2 regions of the Streptomyces sp. NPDC000878 genome follow, and region 2 is predicted to be linked to the other one. Evidence: riboswitches for the same ligand, from Rfam matches in the RefSeq annotation. Region 2 holds a riboswitch; the other holds the start of a gene.
The links. Region 2 has a riboswitch for glycine ahead of gcvP (aminomethyl-transferring glycine dehydrogenase). Riboswitches for the same ligand answer to the same signal wherever they lie in the genome.
Positions count from the first base shown of each region.

Region 1: another riboswitch for glycine. It lies ahead of gcvT (glycine cleavage system aminomethyltransferase GcvT); the one in region 2 lies ahead of gcvP (aminomethyl-transferring glycine dehydrogenase).

Region 1 is NZ_JBSFMT010000025.1:61,043-71,123, forward strand. It holds gene glyA (serine hydroxymethyltransferase) at 1-179, opposite strand, end outside; gene gcvH (glycine cleavage system protein GcvH) at 209-586, opposite strand; gene gcvT (glycine cleavage system aminomethyltransferase GcvT) at 701-1,822, opposite strand; glycine riboswitch at 1,857-1,964, opposite strand; glycine riboswitch at 1,965-2,064, opposite strand; gene ACWDR4_RS22825 (AAA family ATPase) at 2,278-2,964, shown strand; gene ACWDR4_RS22830 (enhanced serine sensitivity protein SseB) at 3,047-3,850, shown strand; gene ACWDR4_RS22835 (enhanced serine sensitivity protein SseB C-terminal domain-containing protein) at 4,038-4,850, shown strand; gene ACWDR4_RS22840 (ABC transporter permease) at 5,255-6,253, shown strand; gene ACWDR4_RS22845 (ABC transporter substrate-binding protein) at 6,310-8,058, shown strand; gene ACWDR4_RS22850 (ABC transporter permease) at 8,127-9,134, shown strand; gene ACWDR4_RS22855 (ABC transporter ATP-binding protein) at 9,131-10,081, shown strand, end outside.
Region 2 is NZ_JBSFMT010000114.1:8,945-19,025, reverse strand. It holds gene ACWDR4_RS47150 (substrate-binding domain-containing protein) at 1-1,294, shown strand, start outside; gene ACWDR4_RS47145 (glutamate--cysteine ligase) at 1,567-3,084, opposite strand; gene ACWDR4_RS47140 (hypothetical protein) at 3,660-4,244, shown strand; gene ACWDR4_RS47135 (DUF5999 family protein) at 4,619-4,825, shown strand; gene gcvP (aminomethyl-transferring glycine dehydrogenase) at 4,949-7,834, opposite strand; glycine riboswitch at 8,015-8,108, opposite strand; gene ACWDR4_RS47125 (PRC-barrel domain-containing protein) at 8,225-8,596, shown strand; gene ACWDR4_RS47120 (DNA polymerase IV) at 8,518-9,963, opposite strand; gene ACWDR4_RS47115 (MerR family transcriptional regulator) at 10,021-10,081, opposite strand, start outside.

The DNA of each region.
Region 1 (10,081 bases), on a different contig from region 2:
GGGTAACCCTCGGCGTACTTGTTGGTGAGGACCGAGCCCTGGGCCTCCATGACCGCGACCGGAGCGAAGTTCTCCGAGGCGATCATCTCCAGGGTGGACTGCTGACGGTGCAGCTCGGCGTCGACGGCGGCGGCGACGTCCGGGTCCAGCTCGTGCAGGGGAGTGTTCAGAAGCGACATGGGTCAGTTACGTCCTTACGCCTGGGGGCTCAGCTGCCGGAGAACGCGGTGTACTCGTCCGCGGAGAGCAGGTCGCCCGGCTCCTCCGCGACGCGCACCTTGAAGAGCCAGCCGCCCTCGAAGGGGGCGGAGTTCACCAACGACGGGTCGTTGGAGACGTCCTCGTTGACCTCGGTGACCTCACCGGAGACCGGGGAGTACAGGTCGCTGACGGACTTGGTCGACTCCAGCTCACCGCAGGTCTCGCCCGCGGTCACCGTGGCACCTACCTCGGGAAGCTGGACGTACACGACATCGCCGAGCGCGTTGGCCGCGTGCTCGGTGATACCGACCGTCGAGACGCCGTCCTCGGCGCCCGACAGCCACTCGTGCTCCTTGCTGTAGCGCAGCTGCTGGGGGTTGCTCATGGCCTGAATTCTCCTGTATGCGGGGGACTGGTCATGCATGGGGTACTACAGGGGCTGTCCATGAGCGGTCAGGACACGGCCTGCTCATGACGACGGAGCGACAAAAAACCCGGCTTACTTCTGACGCTTGTAGAACGGCAGCGCCACGACCTCGTACGGCTCGTGGCTGCCCCGGATGTCCACGCCCACGCCCGCTGTGCCCGGCGCCGCGTGCGTGGCGTCGACGTACGCCATCGCGATCGGCTTGCCGAGGGTGGGGGAGGGGGCGCCCGAGGTGACCTCGCCGATCACCCGGCCGTCGGCGACGACCTCGTACCCCGCGCGTGGGACGCGACGGCCCTCTGCGACCAGGCCGACGAGGACCCGCGGCGGCTCGTACGAGGCGCGCTCGGCGGCCTCGCGCAGAGCCGCGCGGCCCACGAAGTCGCCCGCCTTCTCGAACTTGACGACCCGGCCGAGCCCGGCGTCGAAGGGGGTCAGGGAGGTCGTCAGCTCGTGCCCGTACAGCGGCATGCCCGCCTCCAGGCGGAGCGTGTCCCGGCAGGACAGACCGCAGGGGACGAGCCCGACGGGCGCACCCGCGTCGGTCAGCGCCTGCCACACCTTCTCGGCGTCGCCCGGCGACACGAACAGCTCGAAGCCGTCCTCGCCGGTGTATCCGGTGCGCGCGATGAGGGCGGGGACACCGGCGACCGTGCCGGGCAGGCCCGCGTAGTACTTCAGGCCGTCGAGATCGGCGTCGGTGAGGGAGGCGAGGATGCCGGGGGACTCCGGGCCCTGCACGGCGATCAGCGCGTAGGCGTCCCGGTCGTCGCGGACCACCGCGTCGAAGCTGTCGGACCGCTCCAGCAGAGCATCGAGCACGATCTGCGCGTTGCCGGCGTTGGCCACCACCAGGTATTCGGTCTCGGCCAGGCGGTAGACGATCAGGTCGTCCAGGATGCCGCCGTCGGCCCGGCAGATCATGGTGTAGCGGGCGCGGCCGACGGCGACGGACCCGATGTTCCCGACGAGGGCGTAGTCGAGGAGCGCGGCGGCCTCCGGCCCCGTCACGGTGATCTCGCCCATGTGGGAGAGGTCGAAGAGACCGGCCCGGGTACGCACCGCGACATGCTCGTCGCGCTCGGAGCCGTACCGCAGGGGCATGTCCCAGCCGGCGAAGTCGGTCATCGTCGCGCCGAGCGCGCGATGCAGGGCATCGAGCGCGGTCGTACGCGGAACGGGGCTACTGCTCATCGGTTGTGCTCCCAGGGCATGACGGCGAGGTCGTTCCTCCCCATCTGTCATCGGAACCTGAGAGGTTCGCCATGAAGGACATGGCTTGCACCGTGGGTGGAGCCGCTGGTCACAGGACCGGCAGCCCGCTTTTCAGATGTGCCTCGCCCGCGCGGTACGGGGCCTGAGAGATTCAAGGGAGGGACTTGCTCCTTCGGCGCCCGGCCACCCGTAGGTGTCCGGAACTCTCCCGCGCGGATTCAAGCGGCCGGTATGCAGTTGGCGGGCACATCATCGCACGCATTCCTTCGGCACGGCAGGGGGACCCTTCACAGAGGAGGCACAGTCATGCCACAGGCGCACATATGGCCCTGTAGCAGGCCTGTTGCAGTAAGCGGACCCAAACGAGAGACACCGCGTATTACCTTCTCTTTACACTCGACGGGGACGGTACTTCCCGACCCCATGGGAGGACGATCACGGTGAACAGGACCACGGCGTACGCGACGACCTCAGCCCTCGCACTGACCGACGCGCTGCCCGCGCAGCCGGCCGCCCCCGCCCGGGAGGCCTGCGCCCCGCGCCCGGCACCCGTGATCCGCGATCTGCGGGAGCGCTCGGGCCACAGCCCGCACGGCCTCACCTTCGGCGCCCGCGACCTCGTCGTGGTCACCGGCCTGCCAGGCAGCGGCAAGTCCACGCTGATGCGCCGGGCGGTGCGCGGCCCCGGCATCGACTCCCAGAACACCCGCGACCGCTGGGACGCCCGTACGCCCGCCTTCCTCCCCTACGCCGTCTACCGCCCCCTCGTCCGCCTCGCCCACTACGCCGGACTGCGCCGCGCCCTGCGCTCCGGCGCCGGGGTCGTCGTGCACGACTGCGGTACGCAGGCCTGGGTGCGCGGCTGGCTGGCCCGCGAGGCCCGCCGCCGGGGCGGCACCCTCCACCTGCTCCTCCTCGACGTCACCCCCGGCGAGGCCCTGGAGGGCCAGCGCGAGCGCGGCCGGGGCGTCTCGCGGTACGCGTTCCTGCGCCACCGCCAGGCCGCCTCGCGGCTGCTGCGCTCGGTGGAGAAGGGGAACCTGCCGGAGGGCTGCGGCTCGGCGGTCCTGATCGACCGGGACGCGGCGGACACCCTGCGCAGGATCGACTTCGCGGACTGACCGACGTCGTCGCCGGGGCCGGTTAGGGTTTTGCCCATTAAGGGACTCAAGGCAGCGGTTCACAGCAGGCGGTAGGCAGCAGATGGACATCCCGGCGGACTTCCCCCCGGACTTTCCCGGGGGTTTCCCCGCACAGGCGCACCCCCACTCGCACGGCGGGTGGCCCGGCAACGAGCTGGAGGAGGTGCTCTCGGCGTCCCTCGGCGTCCCCGGCGCGGGCGCCCGGATCGTCGAGGTCCTCGGCCGCAGCTTCGTCTGGGTCCCCCTCCCGTCCGGCGGCGGCCCCCACTCCGGCCCCCTCGACCTGCCCACGATGGACATCGGAGGCCAGGCGTACGTACCGGTCTTCAGCTCGGAGGAACAGTTCCGGCAGGTCGTCGGCGGCCACATGGCGTACACCGTGGCCCCCGCCGTCGAGTTCGCCCGGGGCCTCCCGCCCCAGGTCGGCATCGCCATGAACCCGGACGGCGTGGTCGGCGTCCCGCTGCCCCCGCCGGCCGTCGCCGAACTCTGCCGCTCCGGCCGCACCGTCCTCGACGGCGCCGCCGGCGGCGGACGGGTCCGCCTCTACGAGCCCGACTGGCAGGAGGACCCGGTCGACTTCCTCACCGCCACGGCAGCGGAGTTCGCCGGCACGGGCGTCGTCCGCACGGCCCGCCGCTGCCTCGCGACCATCGAGACGTCCGCCCCCGTCATGTTCATCGGCGTCGAACTCTCCCCCTGGGACCCGGTGGCCCGCACCATCCCCATGGACGCGGTAGGAAGAGCCCTGGGCCAAGTGGGCTCCCCCTGGCCGGTGAACCTCCTCTTCCTGGACGCGGCCCAGGACCCGGTGACCGACTGGCTGAGGGAGCGAGTCCGCCCCTTCTATCAGCACGGTTACTGATGAACTTGCCCCAGGGGCAACCCCCTAGGGGCGCGGGGAACTGCGCGACCAGCCACGATGGTCCGCAGCCGCCGAAAATCAGCAAGTCACGAGTTCTTGGGCGCCTTCCACAGACCGTGTCTGTCAGCGGCGCCGATTAAGCTAAGAAACGCACAACTCGGTAGGGGTAAACGAAGGGGCGGTAATGGTGAGCGCGTCGGGCACGGCCGCGGCCGGTCAGGTCGAGCACATGCTGCGCCAAGTCACGCCCGGGCGCTACGACGCCTACGAGGCACTCCTGCGCGCCCTCGCGACCCCGTCCTCCGGCCAGATCTGGATGCTGCTCTGGCACGGCCAGGCCGGCTCCCCGGACGCCCAGTACGGAAACATGCAGGTCGAGGGGTACGGCTACGCCCCCTGCGTGACCTCCGCCCAGGAGCTGTCGGTCAGCGGCTGGAACAGGTCGTACGAGGTGGTCGACGGCCTCGACGTGGCCCGCACCCTCTACCCGGACCAGTACGGCCTCTGGCTCAACCCGCACTCCCCGGGCGGCGGCGTCGGCATCCCCTGGCTCGATCTGCGCCGCATCGCGGCGGGCCTGGAACGCCAGCCCGCAGGGCCTCTGCGCCTCGCCGAACCCGGCATCGAGATCCCGCAGTTCTACGCCCTCCTCTCGCAGAACGCCCACCGCACCCCGGCGGTCCGCTCGCTGCGCCGCGCCTGGGTGCAGCCGGCGCTCGGGGCGCCGTATCTCGCCATCGGCCTCGATGTGTACGACACCTCGCCACCGGCCGTGGACTCGGTGCGCGCGATGATGCAGCAGTCGATAGGGGCGGTCCCCGACGGGCTGCCGGTGTCGACGGTCGCGATGTCGGACGAGCAGGATCCGGTCGTGATGTGGCTCCGCGCGAACGCCCGCCCGTTCTACGACCGCGAGGCCCACGCGATCGCCGCCCCGCCCCAGGCGCCCCAGGCTCCGGCCGCGGGGTACGGGTATCCGCCCGCCCGCGGTCGTTACTGAGCGGATCATCACGCGGACGGCCGAACCCGCGCGCCACGGTCTTCGCGCGTAGATCGCGGCGGATCGTCGCGATAGTATCCATATGCCCTTTCTGTCTCAACTGCCCCGCGTCCGGCGGCCGTTACCCGCTGTTCGGATAACGGAATCCCCAGGACAGCATCACGGTTGCGCATACTTTCGCCGACAGACCTTCCGCGTGATCGCCGAATCGCTGAAGACTCGCCTGTCAGACGATGGGGGCGTCGGTCCGAGTGGCCGACAGCGCATGGTTAAGTCGACTAATCAGCACAGACTGTCAAGCAGGACAAGCAAGATCGGCCGGTACACCGGCGAGCAAGTGAATCAAGCCGCGGACACGCGGCAGGCGTAGGCCGGTCACCACCGGCGAGAGGGGTCGGGTCACTGTGACCGCACCGATCGAGACCACCGCAGCGGCAGCCGAGGCACAGCCGGAGGCTGTGCTCGCCGGTGCCGGTAAGGGGCAGATCGAGGGCCGTTCCCTGGGGCAGATCGCCTGGTCCCGCTTCAAGCGGGACAAGGTGGCGGTCGCCGGCGGTGTGATCGTCATCCTGCTGGTGCTGATCGCGATCCTCTCGCGGCCCATCCAGGCGCTGTTCGGCCTCGACCCCAACGCCTTCAACCAGGACCTGATCGACCCCAACACCTCCCTCCCCAAGAGTGACTTCGGCGGCATGAGCTGGGACCACCCGCTCGGTGTCGAACCGAAGTTCGGGCGCGACATCGCCACCCGCATCCTGGAGGGCTCCTGGGTCTCGCTGGTCGTCGCGTTCGGCGCCACGATCCTGTCCAACGTGATCGGCACGATCCTCGGCGTCGTCGCCGGCTACTACGGCGGCCGGGTCGACACGATCATCAGCCGGCTGATGGACACCTTCCTCGCCTTCCCCCTGCTGCTCTTCGCCATCGCCATCTCCGCCACGCTCCAGGGCGGCGCGTTCGGCCTCGAAGGGCTGCCGCTCCACATCAGCGTGCTGATCTTCGTCATCGGCTTCTTCAACTGGCCCTACCTGGGACGCATTGTCCGCGGCCAGACGCTGGCCCTGCGTGAGCGCGAGTTCGTGGACGCCTCCCGGGGCATGGGCGCCAAGGGGCCGTACATCCTCTTCCGGGAGCTGCTGCCGAACCTGGTCGGCCCGATCATCGTCTACTCGACGCTGCTCATCCCGACCAACATCCTCTTCGAGGCCTCCCTCAGCTTCCTCGGCGTCGGCATCCAGCCCCCGCAGGCTTCCTGGGGCGGAATGCTCAACCAGGCGGTCGTCTACTACCAGGTCGACCCGCAGTTCATGATCGTGCCCGGCCTTGCCATCTTCGTGACCGTCCTGGCGTTCAACCTGCTCGGCGACGGTCTCCGGGACGCTCTCGACCCGCGCAGCCGCTGATGCGGCCGCAACGGGAGTTCAGCAAGTTTCCAACAATGGAGGAGAAGCAGACCATCATGCGAAGGTCAGGGCTGGCCGCGGTTGCGGCAATCGGAACTGTGAGCCTGCTGCTCGCAGGCTGCAGCAAAGCCGAAGACGATTCGACGGACGGCACCAAGGCGGCTGGGGCCAACGCAGCGACCAAGGACGTCGTCAACGCCTCCACCCAGAAGGGGGGCACGGTCACCTACGAGTACTCCGATGTCCCGGACTCCTTCGACCCCGGCAACACGTACTACGCGTACATGTACAACTTCAGCAGGCTGTACGCCCGCCCGCTGATGACCTTCAAGCCCGCTGCGGGCGACAAGGGCAACGAGCTGGTCCCGGACCTCGCCGCGAGCGCCGGTGTGCCGAGCGACGGCGGCAAGACCTGGACGTACAAGCTCCGTTCGGGGCTGAAGTACCAGGACGGCACCGCGATCACCTCGAAGGACGTCAAGTACGCCGTCGAGCGCTCCAACTTCGCGCGTGACGTGCTCTCCCTCGGCCCGAACTACTTCCAGCAGTTCCTGGAGGGCGGCGACAAGTACAAGGGTCCGTACAAGGACAAGAGCGCCGAGGGTCTGGCGTCCATCGAGACGCCGGACGACACCACGATCGCGTTCAAGCTCAACCGGCCCTTCCAGGAGTTCGACTACCTGGTCGCGACGCCGCAGACGGCTCCGGTGCCCCAGGCCAAGGACAAGGGCATCGACTACGTCAAGAGCATCGTGTCCTCGGGCTCGTACCAGTTCCAGAGCTACGACGAGGGCAAGCAGGTCGTCCTCGTCCGCAACAAGAACTGGGACGCCGCGACCGACCCGCTGCGCAAGCAGTACCCGGACAAGATCGTGGTCAACCTGAAGGTCAACGCGGAGACCATCGACCAGGACGTCCAGGCCGGCAACGCGATCGACCTGGGTGGTACGGGTGTCCAGGCCGCGACCCAGGCGGATGTCGTCAACAACGCCGACAAGAAGGCCAGCACCGACAACAGCTACGGTGGCCGTCTCGTCTACCTGGCGATCAACACCAAGCTGAAGCCGTTCGACAACGTCGAGTGCCGCAAGGCCGTGCAGTACGCGATCGACAAGGTCTCGGTGCAGACCGCCGAGGGCGGCCCGATCCGCGGTGACATCGCCACGACCGTCCTCCCGCCGGACATCCCGGGCTACGAGAAGGCGGACGTCTACGCCACCGACGGCAACAAGGGCGACCCGGCCAAGGCCAAGGAGCACCTGACGGCCTGCGGCCAGACCACGATCAACACCAGCATCACCGCGCGCAGCGACCGTCCGGCGGAGATCGACGCGGCCACCGCGATCATCAACTCGCTGAAGGCCGCCGGCATCAACGCCACGATGAAGCAGTTCCCGTCGGGCAAGTACTTCACCGACTACGCGGGTGTCCCGAAGTGGGACGCGGACAACAACGTCGGTCTGATGATGATGCAGTGGGGTTCCGACTGGCCGTCCGGCTACGGCTTCCTGCAGCAGATCCTGCACGGTGACGCCATCGGCGCCTCGGGCAACACCAACCTCTCGCAGTTCGACAACAAGGACGTCAACGAGCTGCTGGAGAAGGCGATCGGCACGGAGGACAAGGCAGCGCGCGACGCCATGTACACCGAGGTCGACAAGAAGACGATGGACGAGGCTGCCCTTGTCCCGCTGACCTACTTCAAGGTCCTGCTGTACCGCCCGGCCAACTTCACCAACCTGGTGTCCACGGCGGCCTTCAGCGGTCAGTACGACTACCTCAACATCGGCACGACCAAGAAGTAGCCCCGGAAGGCAGGTGAAGGCATTGGTGCCCGCGGGCTTCGCAGCCCGCGGGCACCAGGCCGATCCCCGTGATCTCGTACATCCTCCGTCGGACGTTCGCGGCAGTGATCCTGCTGCTGGTCGTCACCGCGGTGACCTTCGCCATCTTCTTCCTGCTGCCACGGTTCGCCGGCCAGACCGCCGACCAGCTGGCCCAGCAGTACATCGGGAAGAGCCCGTCGGCGGCGGACATCGCCGCGGTCAAGAGCAACCTCGGTCTGGACGACCCCCTTTATCTCCAGTACTGGCACTTCATCAAGGGGATCGTGTCCGGTGCCACCTATGACCTGGGGCCCACCACGGTGCACTGCAACGCGCCGTGCTTCGGCTACTCCTTCAAGACCCATGTCGAGGTCTGGCCGCAGCTGACCTCCCGCCTTCCGGTGACGATCTCGCTCGCCGCCGGTGCGGCCGTGATGTGGCTGGTGTCCGGTGTGACGATCGGTGTCATCTCGGCCCTGAAGCCGGGATCGTTCTTCGACCGGTCCTTCATGGGCATCGCCCTCGCCGGTGTCTCGCTGCCCATGTTCTTCACGGGCAACCTGGCACTGCTGCTCTTCACCTATCAGTGGCCGATCTTCGGCAGAACGTACGTTCCCTTCACCGAGAATCCGGCCCAGTGGGCCAACACACTGTTCCCGGCGTGGTGTTCGCTCGCCCTGCTCTACTCCGCCATCTACGCGCGGCTCACCCGCTCGGGGATGCTGGAGACGATGAACGAGGACTTCATCCGCACGGCCCGCGCCAAGGGCCTGCGGGAGCGCAAGGTCGTCGTCCGGCACGGTCTGCGGGCCGCGCTGACACCCATCATCACCGTGTTCGGCATGGACCTCGGCCTGCTGCTCGGCGGCGCGCTGATCACCGAGACGGTGTTCTCGCTGCACGGTGTCGGCGAGTACGCGGTGCAGGGCATCAAGGACAACGACCTGCCGCCGATCCTCGGCGTCACCCTGCTCGCCGCTCTCTTCGTCGTTGTCGCAAATCTTCTGGTGGACCTGCTCTACGCGGCCGCCGACCCGCGGGTGAGGCTCTCGTGACCGAACTGTCCAAGACCGGCGCCGCGGTGGGCGAACCCTCGCCCTCGAACGCGCCCACCGCGTTCCTCGAAGTCCGCGACCTCAAGGTGCACTTCCCGACCGACGACGGCCTGGTCAAGTCCGTCGACGGACTCAGCTTCCAGCTGGAGAAGGGCAAGACCCTCTCCATCGTGGGCGAGTCCGGCTCGGGCAAGTCCGTCACCTCGCTCGCGATCATGGGCCTGCACCGGCTCGGCGCCCGTGGCAAGAACGTCCAGATGTCCGGCGAGATCTGGCTCGACGGCAAGGAACTCGTCGGCGCCGACCCGGACGAGGTGCGCAAGCTGCGGGGCCACGAGATGGCGATGATCTTCCAGGATCCGCTGTCCGCGATGCACCCGTACTACAAGATCGGCAACCAGATCGTGGAGGCGTACCGCGTCCACCACGACGTCAGCAAGAAGGTCGCCCGCAAGCGGGCGATCGAGATGCTCGACCGGGTCGGCATCCCCGAGCCCGGCAAGCGCGTCGACAGCTACCCGCACGAGTTCTCCGGCGGTATGCGCCAGCGCGCGATGATCGCGATGGCGCTGGTCAACAACCCCGAACTGCTCATCGCGGACGAGCCGACGACCGCCCTCGACGTGACCGTCCAGGCGCAGATCCTCGACCTGATCCGCGATCTGCAGAAGGAGTTCGGCTCCGCGGTCGTCCTCATCACCCACGACCTCGGCGTGGTCGCAGAGATCGCCGACGAGGTCCTGGTGATGTACGGCGGCCGGTGCGTGGAGCGGGGTCCGGTCGACGAGATCTTCGAGCAGCCGCAGCACCCGTACACCTGGGGTCTGCTCGGTTCCATGCCGCGCATCGACCGCGAGACCTCCGACCGGCTCATCCCCGTCAAGGGCCAGCCGCCGAGCCTCATCAACGTCCCCTCGGGCTGCGCCTTCCACCCCCGCTGCCCGTAC
Region 2 (10,081 bases):
CGCCGCCGCGAAGGCGCTGGGGTGGCCGCGGAAGACGTACTCCTGGACGGAGCTGGTCGGCGCCACCCTGGAGAACGACGATCTGGCGCTCGGCGCGGCCGATCCGGCGCGCAGCGCGACCGGCCTGCTGGCCCTGACCCAGCTCGGCACGGCCGCCGCGAAGACGGAGGACGGCGCCACCCAGGCCGCCGCCCTGATGAAGGCCCTGTCGCAGCGCGTCTCCGACAGCGACGGCCAGGTCCTGGACACCCTGCCCCGCGACTCCTCGGGCACCGAACAGGGCAACCCGAAACGCAACCGGACCCTCGTCCTCGCGGAACAGGCGGCGTACGCGTACAACTCGTCGGCGGACAAGGCCCAGGACCTCGGCCTCTTCTACCCTCAGGACGGATCGCCCCGGCTCGACTACCCGTACACCCTGGTCGACGGGACGGAGCTGACGACCGACCAGAGCCGGGCCGCGATCCGCTTCATGACGTTTCTGCGCCGCCCCGAGCAGCTCCGGCTCCTGGAGCAGCGGGGCTTCCGGACGGACGACGAGCGGGCCCCGGGCACGCTGGTCGCCCGGGCCGGCGGCCGTGCCCCGCAGCCGTACGCGCGGGCGGCCGGCGAACCCGCGTCGGCGGCGGCGCTCCAGGAGGCCCTCGGCACCTGGACGATCACCGTGCAGAGCGCCCGGATCACGACGGTCGTCGACGCCTCCTTCTCCATGGCGGAGCAGGTGCCGGGCACGGACCGGACCCGGATGGACGTCACGAAGGCGTCCCTGCTCCAGGCCCTCGCCACCTTCACGCCGGAGGACGAGATCGGCCTGTGGGAGTTCTCCACCAAGCTGGACGGCGCCAAGGACTACCGCGTCCTGGTCCCGACCGAACGCCTCGGCGACCGCAAGGGCGACGGCACCCAGCGCGACCGGCTCTCGGCGGCCTTCGGCGGCCTGGAACCGGTCCCGGGCGGCGCGACAGGCCTGTACGACACCACACTGGCCGCCTACAAGTCGGCCACGTCCTCGTACTCGAAGGGCAAGTTCAACGCACTGGTCATCCTGACCGACGGCGTGAACGAGGACCCCGGCAGCATCACACGCTCGACCCTGGTCCGCACGCTCCAACAGCTCACCAACCCCGAGCGTCCGGTACCCCTGATCATGATCGCGGTGGGCCCGGAGGCCGACCGCGAGGAGGCCCAGCAGATCGCCGGGGCGACGGGCGGCTCGGGCTACGAGGTGACGGACCCGACCCAGATCCACACAGTGATCCTCCAGGCAATCGTGGCAGCAGGCAGCGGCACCTGACCGCCACCTGTTCCCTTGGAGCCCCGAAGCCGGAGCCCAGGGGGCTTGAAGGCCGGAGGCCGGAGGCCCGGAGGCAGGGGCCTGGAGCCCGAGGCCGGGGCTCGGAGCCCGAGGCCGGGGCCCTGAGCCCGAGGCCCGGAAGCCGAGGCCCCGGCATTACCCGAGAGGCACCGGCTCCGGGGCCCGGGTGCCAGGTGGCGGGAGCCGGAGGCCGGAGGCCGGGGACCGAAGGCCGGGGACCGGGGACCGGAAGCCAGTCCGAGCCCCCGGCATCACCCAAGACGCACCGGCTCCGGCAGCCCCACCGGCCAGGTGTGCACCGGCTCCCCGACGTGCATCAGCTCGCTGTAGCGCCGGGTCGTCGCGGCCAGCGCGGCATCACGGGACAGCCCCTTCTCCAGCGCCCGGTGGAAGGTGGCCGCCTGCCAGGACGCCCCGTTGGCCCGCCGTCGGCACCGTTCCTCGATCACCCCTAGGTACAGGTCCCGGTCGGCGGGTTCGACCCCCCACGCGTCGAGGCCGGCCTCGGCGAGCGGCAGCAGTTCGTCCCGTACGAGATGCACCGCGTCGACCTCCGCGATGCCGCCGAACCGGCCGCCCCGGGGCCACTGGAACCGCGCGTCGATGCCGTGCCGGCAGGCGGCGTCGAAGTTGGCGGCGGCGGCCTCGAAGGGCAGCCGGGTCCACACGGGCCGCGACTCCTCGGCGAGCGCCCGGACGAGCCCGTAGTAGAAGACCGCGTTGGCGATCACGTCCGTGACGGTGGGCCCGGCGGGCAGCACCCGGTTCTCGACGCGCAGATGCGGTACGCCGTCCGCGATGCCGTACACCGGGCGGTTCCAGCGGTACACGGTGCCGTTGTGCAGCACCAGCTCGCCGAGCTTCGGCACACCCCCGTCGTCGAGGACGTCCAGCGGGTCCTCGTCGTCGCAGATGGGCAGCAGCGCCGGGTAGTAGCGCAGGTTCTCCTCGAAGAGGTCGTACGCCGACGAGATCCACCGCTCCCCGAACCAGGTGCGCGGCCGTACACCCTGCGCCTGCAGCTCCGGCGGACGCGTGTCCGTGGACTGCGTGAACAGCGGGGGCCGCGACTCGCGCCACAGCTCACGGCCGAACAGGAAGGGCGAGTTGGCGCCGACCGCGATCTGCGCGGCGGCGATCGCCTGCGCCGCGTTCCACACATCGGCGAACCGCGCCGGAGTGACCTGGAGATGCAGCTGCACGGAGGTGCAGGCGGCCTCCGGAGCGATGGACTTCGAGGTGCACGAGAGGCGCTCCACCCCGTCGATGTCGAGCAGGAAATCCTCACCGCGGGCGGCCACGATCTGGTCGTTGAGCAGGGTGTAGCGGTCGACGTCGGAAAGGTTGGAGGAGACCAGGTCGTCCCGGTCGAGCGTCGGCAGAATGCCGATCATCATGATCCCCGCGTCCACCTCCTTCGCCTTCCGGTGCGCATATGCCAGCGACGTACGGAGTTCCTCGGCAAGCCGGTCGAAAACCCGCCCGTCGAGGCGGTGGGGGGCGATGTTGACTTCCAGATTGAACATGGCGAGCTCTGTTTGGAAATCTCGGCTCGCGATCCTTTCAAGTACTTGCGCATTCATCATTTTCGGCATGCCGTCGGGCCCGACGAGATTCAGCTCGATCTCCAGGCCCAGGAGATTCTTGGGGCGGTCGAACCGCTTCTCGGCCAGCAGCCGCTCCAGCCCCGTCAGGCACTGCCGGAGCTTGGCGCGGTAGCGCTGGCGATCGGACAGGTCGAACTGCCCCGCCACGACCTTCTCCCCCATCGAAGCGTCCTTCCTCGAATGGGCAGGCCGAAGATCCGGCCACTGATGTCCCGGGTCACGTGGGATGATGCCCACCCAGCGGGATTGATAACGTCCCACGCGCGCCCGTGGCCCGCTACGCTGGCCCATATGACCGGAGGCACATTCGTCCGGCATGGCGCGACAGACTTTGTGCGGACAAACGACTCGACAGTTTCGCGCAGTTGCGAACTCGTGAAAAACGCCGACGACAATTGGCCGACCGCCTCAGGCGCGTATACCGAGGTCACCGCGGTGCGACGGGCCGAGAATCGGTGGAAACACCACGCAACGCCGACCGAATAGACCCTTGTTCTTCACGCGGGAAACGGTTAGACGAAACACAGTCAGAACACGTGTCGTATAAACTCCGCGAACAAGGCAGAGAGTCGGCGCCCAGGTCCTGGGTCCTGCCGTCCAGGTGACGTGCGGCAGGCCGCACCCCCGCCAGCGCATCCGGCCCCCGCCTCTTTGACCCCGAGAGACTTCGAGAGCTGACAGCGCCGTCCGCCCCCGCCCTCGCGCCACCCTGCCTGTCGAATGAGAGGCGTCCCACCATGCCGCTGCATGTCCCCCCGGCTCCCGCGCCAGCACTGCGCACCATCCTCACGGCACTCGGTTCCCCCACCGCGGTCCGCGAGGCACGCACCCCGGCCCTGCGCACCGCCCAGGGACCAGCCACCCCCGAACTCCCCCTGCCCGTGCACGTCCTCGACCGGATCACCCCCGCGGGCACCCCCACCACCCGGCTGACCGGGTGGCGCTTCCTGATCCGCTGCGGCGACCGCGCGGTGGCCGCGGCGGAGACCACACTGACCCCCGACGGCTGGGCCTTCTCGCACTTCTTCGAAGGCCCCTACATCGCCTCCACCGAGCGCGCCCTGCGCCAGGCCGAGACGATGAAGCAGCCCTACCAGGCACGCCTGCTGTCCGTCCCCGAGCTGTACATGCTGACGCTCTGGCTGCACGGCGACATCACCGCCGACGCGGCCGAGGGCCACCCCGCCGCGACCGACCTGCTCGTCCCGCTGGCGCCGGCCCCGCCCGGCATCGCCGCCCACCGTCCGCACCGGGTCGCCGAACTGCTCCCGGTCCTGACCCATCGGGTGACTCCGGCCCCGCTGCTGAGTTCTCCCGCCTGAACGCACACGGCACGGCACTCTCCGTATTCCCGCGTACCCCGCCGCCGAATTCCCGGCAGCGGGGTACGTCGCTCTTTCGCGCGCCAATACGCTCGTACGAGCCATTAAGGGTTTGCGGCCCGTCCGGACTAGCCCTTTCCGGCCCCCAAGAACCACCCGAACGGACAGCCCAGTTGGGCTGAACCGTCCGCCCGGGTGATGCGTCTTGAACCTGTGAGAAGCGGTGCGGCTAAATACCTGCGGATTGACGCCCGTAGAGCAACACTGGTTTCGAACCGACTTTCCCAACGGGGGCGGCCATGAACAGTGCTTCGAGCCGCAGGACAGACACCACAGCCATCTCACACTCCACGACAGAGCGAAAGATCCCATCAATGTGCCAGCACCAGCCACCGTGCCCGACAGCTCACTCCACCGACCGGGAGTCCGCCCGCCTGACGGCGCACCACCCGGAACAGGGATGGAGCCTGCTGTGCAACGGCGTTCTCCTCTTCGAGGACACCGGTGAGCTACTGCCCGACGGCCAGATCATCGCCCCGCACCGCCCGGCGGGCGCCGGACCGGTGATGACGGCCGCCTGACGGCCGCGCACGAAGGGCAGCCTCCGGACGCCAGGAGCGCCTGCCCGAACAGCAGAACAGACAAAGAGGGGCCGGCCCGCAGACATCCACTGCGAACCGGCCCCGACGTGTGTCCGAGGTCGACTACTCCTCGTAGGCGTCCAGCGGCGGGCAGGAACAGACCAGGTTCCGGTCACCGAAGGCCTGGTCGATCCGGCGCACCGGCGGCCAGTACTTGTCGGCCGCCGAGACCCCGGCCGGGAAGACCGCCTCCTCGCGCGTGTAGGCGTGCGTCCACTCCCCGCCGAGCGCGGCGGCGGTGTGCGGCGCGTTCCGCAGCGGGTTGTCGTCGGCCGGCCACTCGCCCGCGCCGACCTTCTCGATCTCGCCGCGAATGGCGATCATCGCCGCGCAGAACCGGTCCAGCTCACCCAGGTCCTCGGACTCGGTCGGCTCGATCATCAGCGTCCCGGCCACCGGGAACGACATCGTCGGCGCGTGGAAGCCGTAGTCGATGAGCCGCTTGGCGATGTCGTCGACGCTCACGCCCGTGGCCTTGCTGATCGGCCGCAGATCGATGATGCACTCGTGCGCGACGAGCCCGCCGGGCCCGGTGTAGAGCACCGGGTAGTGCGGCTCCAGCCGCTTGGCGATGTAGTTGGCGCTCAGCACGGCCACCTGCGTGGCCCGCTTGAGCCCCTCGCCGCCCATCAGCCGGACGTACGCCCACGAGATCGGCAGAATGCCCGCCGAACCCCAGGGCGCCGCCGAGATCGGCCCCACACCCGTCTCGGGCCCGGCCGCGGGCTGCAGGGGGTGGTTGGGGAGATACGGCGCAAGGTGCTCCCGAACACCCACCGGCCCGACTCCGGGACCGCCGCCCCCGTGCGGAATGCAGAACGTCTTGTGCAGATTGAGATGCGAGACATCCCCGCCGAAGTGCCCCGGCTTGGCCAGCCCCACCAGCGCGTTGAGGTTGGCCCCGTCGACGTACACCTGCCCGCCGGCCTCGTGCACCTGCGCGCAGATGTCGGCGACATGCTCCTCGAACACCCCGTGCGTGGACGGGTACGTGATCATCAGCACCGACAGCTCGTCGCGGTACTGCTCGATCTTCGCCCGCAGATCCTCGACGTCGATCTCACCGTCCCCGGCGGTCTTCACGACGACGACCTTCATCCCGGCCATGACGGCACTGGCCGCGTTGGTCCCGTGCGCGGACGACGGAATCAGACAGACCGTCCGCTGCTCGTCCCCGTTGGCGCGGTGGTATCCGCGTACGGCGAGCAACCCGGCCAGCTCGCCCTGCGAACCGGCGTTCGGCTGGAGCGACACCTTGTCGTACCCGGTGACCTCGGCGAGCCGCTCCTCCAGCTCACGGATGAGCGTCAGATAACCCTGCGCCTGCTCGGCGGGCGCGAAGGGGTGCAGCTGGCCGAACTCGGGCCAGGTGACCGGCTCCATCTCGGTGGTCGCGTTGAGCTTCATGGTGCAGGAGCCCAGCGGGATCATGCCCCGGTCGAGCGCGTAGTCACGGTCGGCGAGCCGACGCAGGTAGCGCAGCATCGCGGTCTCGGAGCGGTACTGGTGGAAGACGGGGTGCGTGAGCACGTCGTCGGTACGCAGCAGCGCGCCCGGCAGCGTGTCCTCGGCACCCGCGTCGAGCGCCTCGATGTCGCCCTCGACCCCGAACGCGGTCCATACGGCGCCCAGGTGAGCCCGCGTGGTGGTCTCGTCGCAGGAGACCGACAGCAGGTCGGCGTCGACGAGGTGCACATTGACCCCGTGCTCACGCGCCGCTGCGGCGACCTCGCCGGCCTTCCCGGGCACCCGCACGGTCACCGTGTCGAAGTAGGCCCCGTGGACGACCTCGACACCGCCCGCCGTCAGCCCCGCGGCGAGGATCGTGGCGTACCGGTGGGTGCGCCGGGCGATGGTCCGCAGCCCCTCGGGCCCGTGGTGGACGGCGTACATGCCGGCCATCACGGCCAGCAGCACCTGCGCCGTACAGATGTTGCTGGTGGCCTTCTCCCGGCGGATGTGCTGCTCCCGCGTCTGAAGAGCGAGCCGGTACGCCCTGTGCCCGTCCGCGTCCACGGAGACACCCACGAGCCGCCCGGGCAGACTGCGCGCGAACTGCTCACGTACGGCCATGTATCCGGCGTGCGGCCCGCCGAAGCCCATCGGCACGCCGAACCGCTGGGTCGTCCCGACCGCGATGTCCGCGCCGAGCTCACCGGGCGAGGTGAGCAGCGTCAGGGCCAGCAGATCGGCGGCGACGGTGACGACGGCACCGAGCCCGTGCGCCTGCTCGACGACGGGCTTCAGATCCCGTACGGCACCGGAAGCACCCGGGTACTGAAGCAGCACGCCGTTGATCTCACGCCCGGCGATGTCGTCCGGAATACCGGCGCTCAGGTCGGCAACGACGACCTCGACACCGACCGGCTCGGCCCGCGTCTGAATGACCGCGATGGTCTGCGGCAGGGCGTCCGCGTCGACGAGGAAGAGCCCCTTCTTGTTCTTGCCCATGCGCCGCGACAACGCCATCGCCTCGGCGGCGGCGGTGCCCTCGTCGAGCAGCGAGGCACCCGAGGTGGGCAGCCCGGTGAGGTCGGCGACCATGGTCTGGAAGTTCAGCAGCGCTTCGAGGCGCCCCTGCGAGATCTCCGGCTGGTACGGCGTGTACGCGGTGTACCAGGCCGGGTTCTCCATCACGTTCCGCAGGATCACGGGCGGGGTGAAGGTCCCGTAGTACCCGAGCCCGATCATGGACCCCAGCACCTGGTTCCGGTCGGCCAGCGACCGCAGCTCGGCCAGCACCTCGGCCTCGGTACGGGCGCCCGGCAGGTCCAGCGCGTCGGCGTTCCTGATCACATCCGGGACCGCTGCGGCCGTCAGCTCGTCGAGCGAGCCGTATCCGACCTGCGCGAGCATCTTGGCCCGGTCCTCGCGATCAGGCCCGATGTGGCGCCGCTCGAAGGGCGTGCCCTGTTCGAGTACGGCGAGCGAAGTGCGGTGGACGGTCATGACGGAGGCCTCCTGGTCGTCTGCGACCTTCGAGGGGCACCACGGCACGGGTGCCCGAACGGCCTCCCCCTCTGTCATCTCGACCTGAGAGCTTCACCGGGCTGCCAACGCGCTGACGTCCCGGTTTTCACCGTCGGTGAGAGCGGAGACCATGAACTCCGCCCTGCTTTCCAGAGTGACCTCGTCCGTGCGGTACAGGGGCCTGAGAGATTCCGGGGAGGAGTTGCTCCTTCGGCGCCTCCGAGGTTCCGGAGGACTCTCCCGCACAGGGTCAGCAGCCACTGGCCAGCCTATCAGCGGCTCCACGCACACACCTTCGAGTGGCCACCTTCTCCGAAGTGCTCTTTTGTAGTGCTTACGGATGAGTTGCGACCATACGGAGGGCCCGCCGTGCAGACCGACATCGATCCGCGCCACCTGATCGGCCGCAAGGCCTTCGACCGCAACGGCACCAAGATCGGCACGATCGACGAGGTCTACCTCGACGACGCGACGGGCGTGCCGGAGTGGGCAGCCATACGGACAGGGCTGTTCAGCAGGGACGCCTTCGTACCCCTTGAACCCAGCGAACTGATCGACGGCACGCTGCGCGTCCCCTTCGAGCGGGCCCTGATCAAGGACGCCCCCGACTTCGGCGTGGGCCGCCATCTCTCCCCGGAACAGGAACTCCAGCTCTACCACCACTACGGTCTCGACTTGGCGCCCCCTCCTCCGTTCCCGGACCACGACTTCGGCAAGCTGGCGGGCTCGGACGACTCCTGATCGGGCCCGACACCCTCGGGTCTTCGGGGCCCGGTGGAAACCAACGGCAGCGGATCCGCCGGCTCCAGCGCGGGATCGTCGGTACGGAACGTCCGCACCCGCCCCGGCTGCTCCGCCTCCGGCGTCTCGAACCGCACGGTCACCCGCCCCAGCCCGCTCCCCTGCACCCACCCGTGCCCGAAGTCGCCATGCCGTACGTCGTGCCCCGTGGTCCAGTGCCGCTCGGCAGGCGCCTCCTGGTCCTCCACGGCCTCGTGCTCCGCCTCCTCCACCAGCTCAAGGGCCGCCAGCTCCCCGGCGGCCTGGGCGAACAGATCCTCCTGCGTGAAGTCGGCGAGGCCGCTCACCCCGACCCCGAGCAGTCGCACGCCACCTGTCGTGTCCACCGACTCCAGTAGCCGGGCCGCCGCCTCCCGCACCACCCCGGGGTCGTCCGTGGGCCCCCGGAGGGTCTCGGACCGGGTCAGCGTGGAGAAGTCGTACCGCCGCACCTTCAGGACGATGGTCCGCCCGGACAGCCCGGCACCGCGCAGCCGCCGCACACACCGGTCCGCGAGCCGCTGCACTTCCGTCCCCACCCGGACCCGGTCGTGGATGTCCACGTCGTACGTGTCCTCGACCGACACGGACTTGGTCTCCCGCTCGGCCACCACGGGCCGCTCGTCGTGCGCCAGCGCCATCGCGTACAGCCCGTGCCCGTGGGCCTTCCCCAGCAGCCGTACGAGTTCGTCCTCGCCCGCCTCGGCCAGCTCGTCGACCGTACTGATCCCGGCCCGCCGCAGATGGTCGCCCGTCGTCGGCCCGACCCCGGGCAGGATCCGCACCGACATGGGACCGAGCAGCGCCCGCTCGGTCCCGGGCTCGATCAGCACCAGCCCGTCCGGCTTGGCCTGCTCCGAGGCGATCTTCGCGAGCATCTTGGAGGCGGCGAGGCCCACCGACCCGGTGAGTCCCGTGACGGCCCGTATGTCAGTGCGCAGCTTCGCCCCCGCCAGCCGCGCCGACGCCTCGTCCCAGGCCGCTTCCCCGGCCTCCAGATCCACGAACGCCTCGTCCAGGCTGAGCGGCTCCACCAGCGGTGACAGCGCCCGCAGCAGCGCCATGACCTGCTCGCTGATCGACCGGTAGAACCCGAACCTCGGCACGAGATACGCGGCGTTCGGCGCGAGTCGCCGCGCCTGGGCCATTGGCATCGCGGAGTGGACCCCGAACACCCGCGCCTCGTACGAACAGGTCGCGACCACCCCGCGCGGCCCCAGCCCGCCCACGACCACGGCCTTCCCGCGCAGACTCGGCTTGGACGCCTGCTCCGCCGAGGCGAAGAAGGCATCCATGTCGAGATGCAGGATCGTGGGCGCGTTTCTCACATGTCCGATGCTGCCCTACGCCACTGACAATGCCCCGGAACACCGAGGCAGGGGCGGTCAGACCGCCCGGTTGCGCCGCCGCGCCAACTCGTCCGCGGGGTTGTGCCCGACAAGCGTC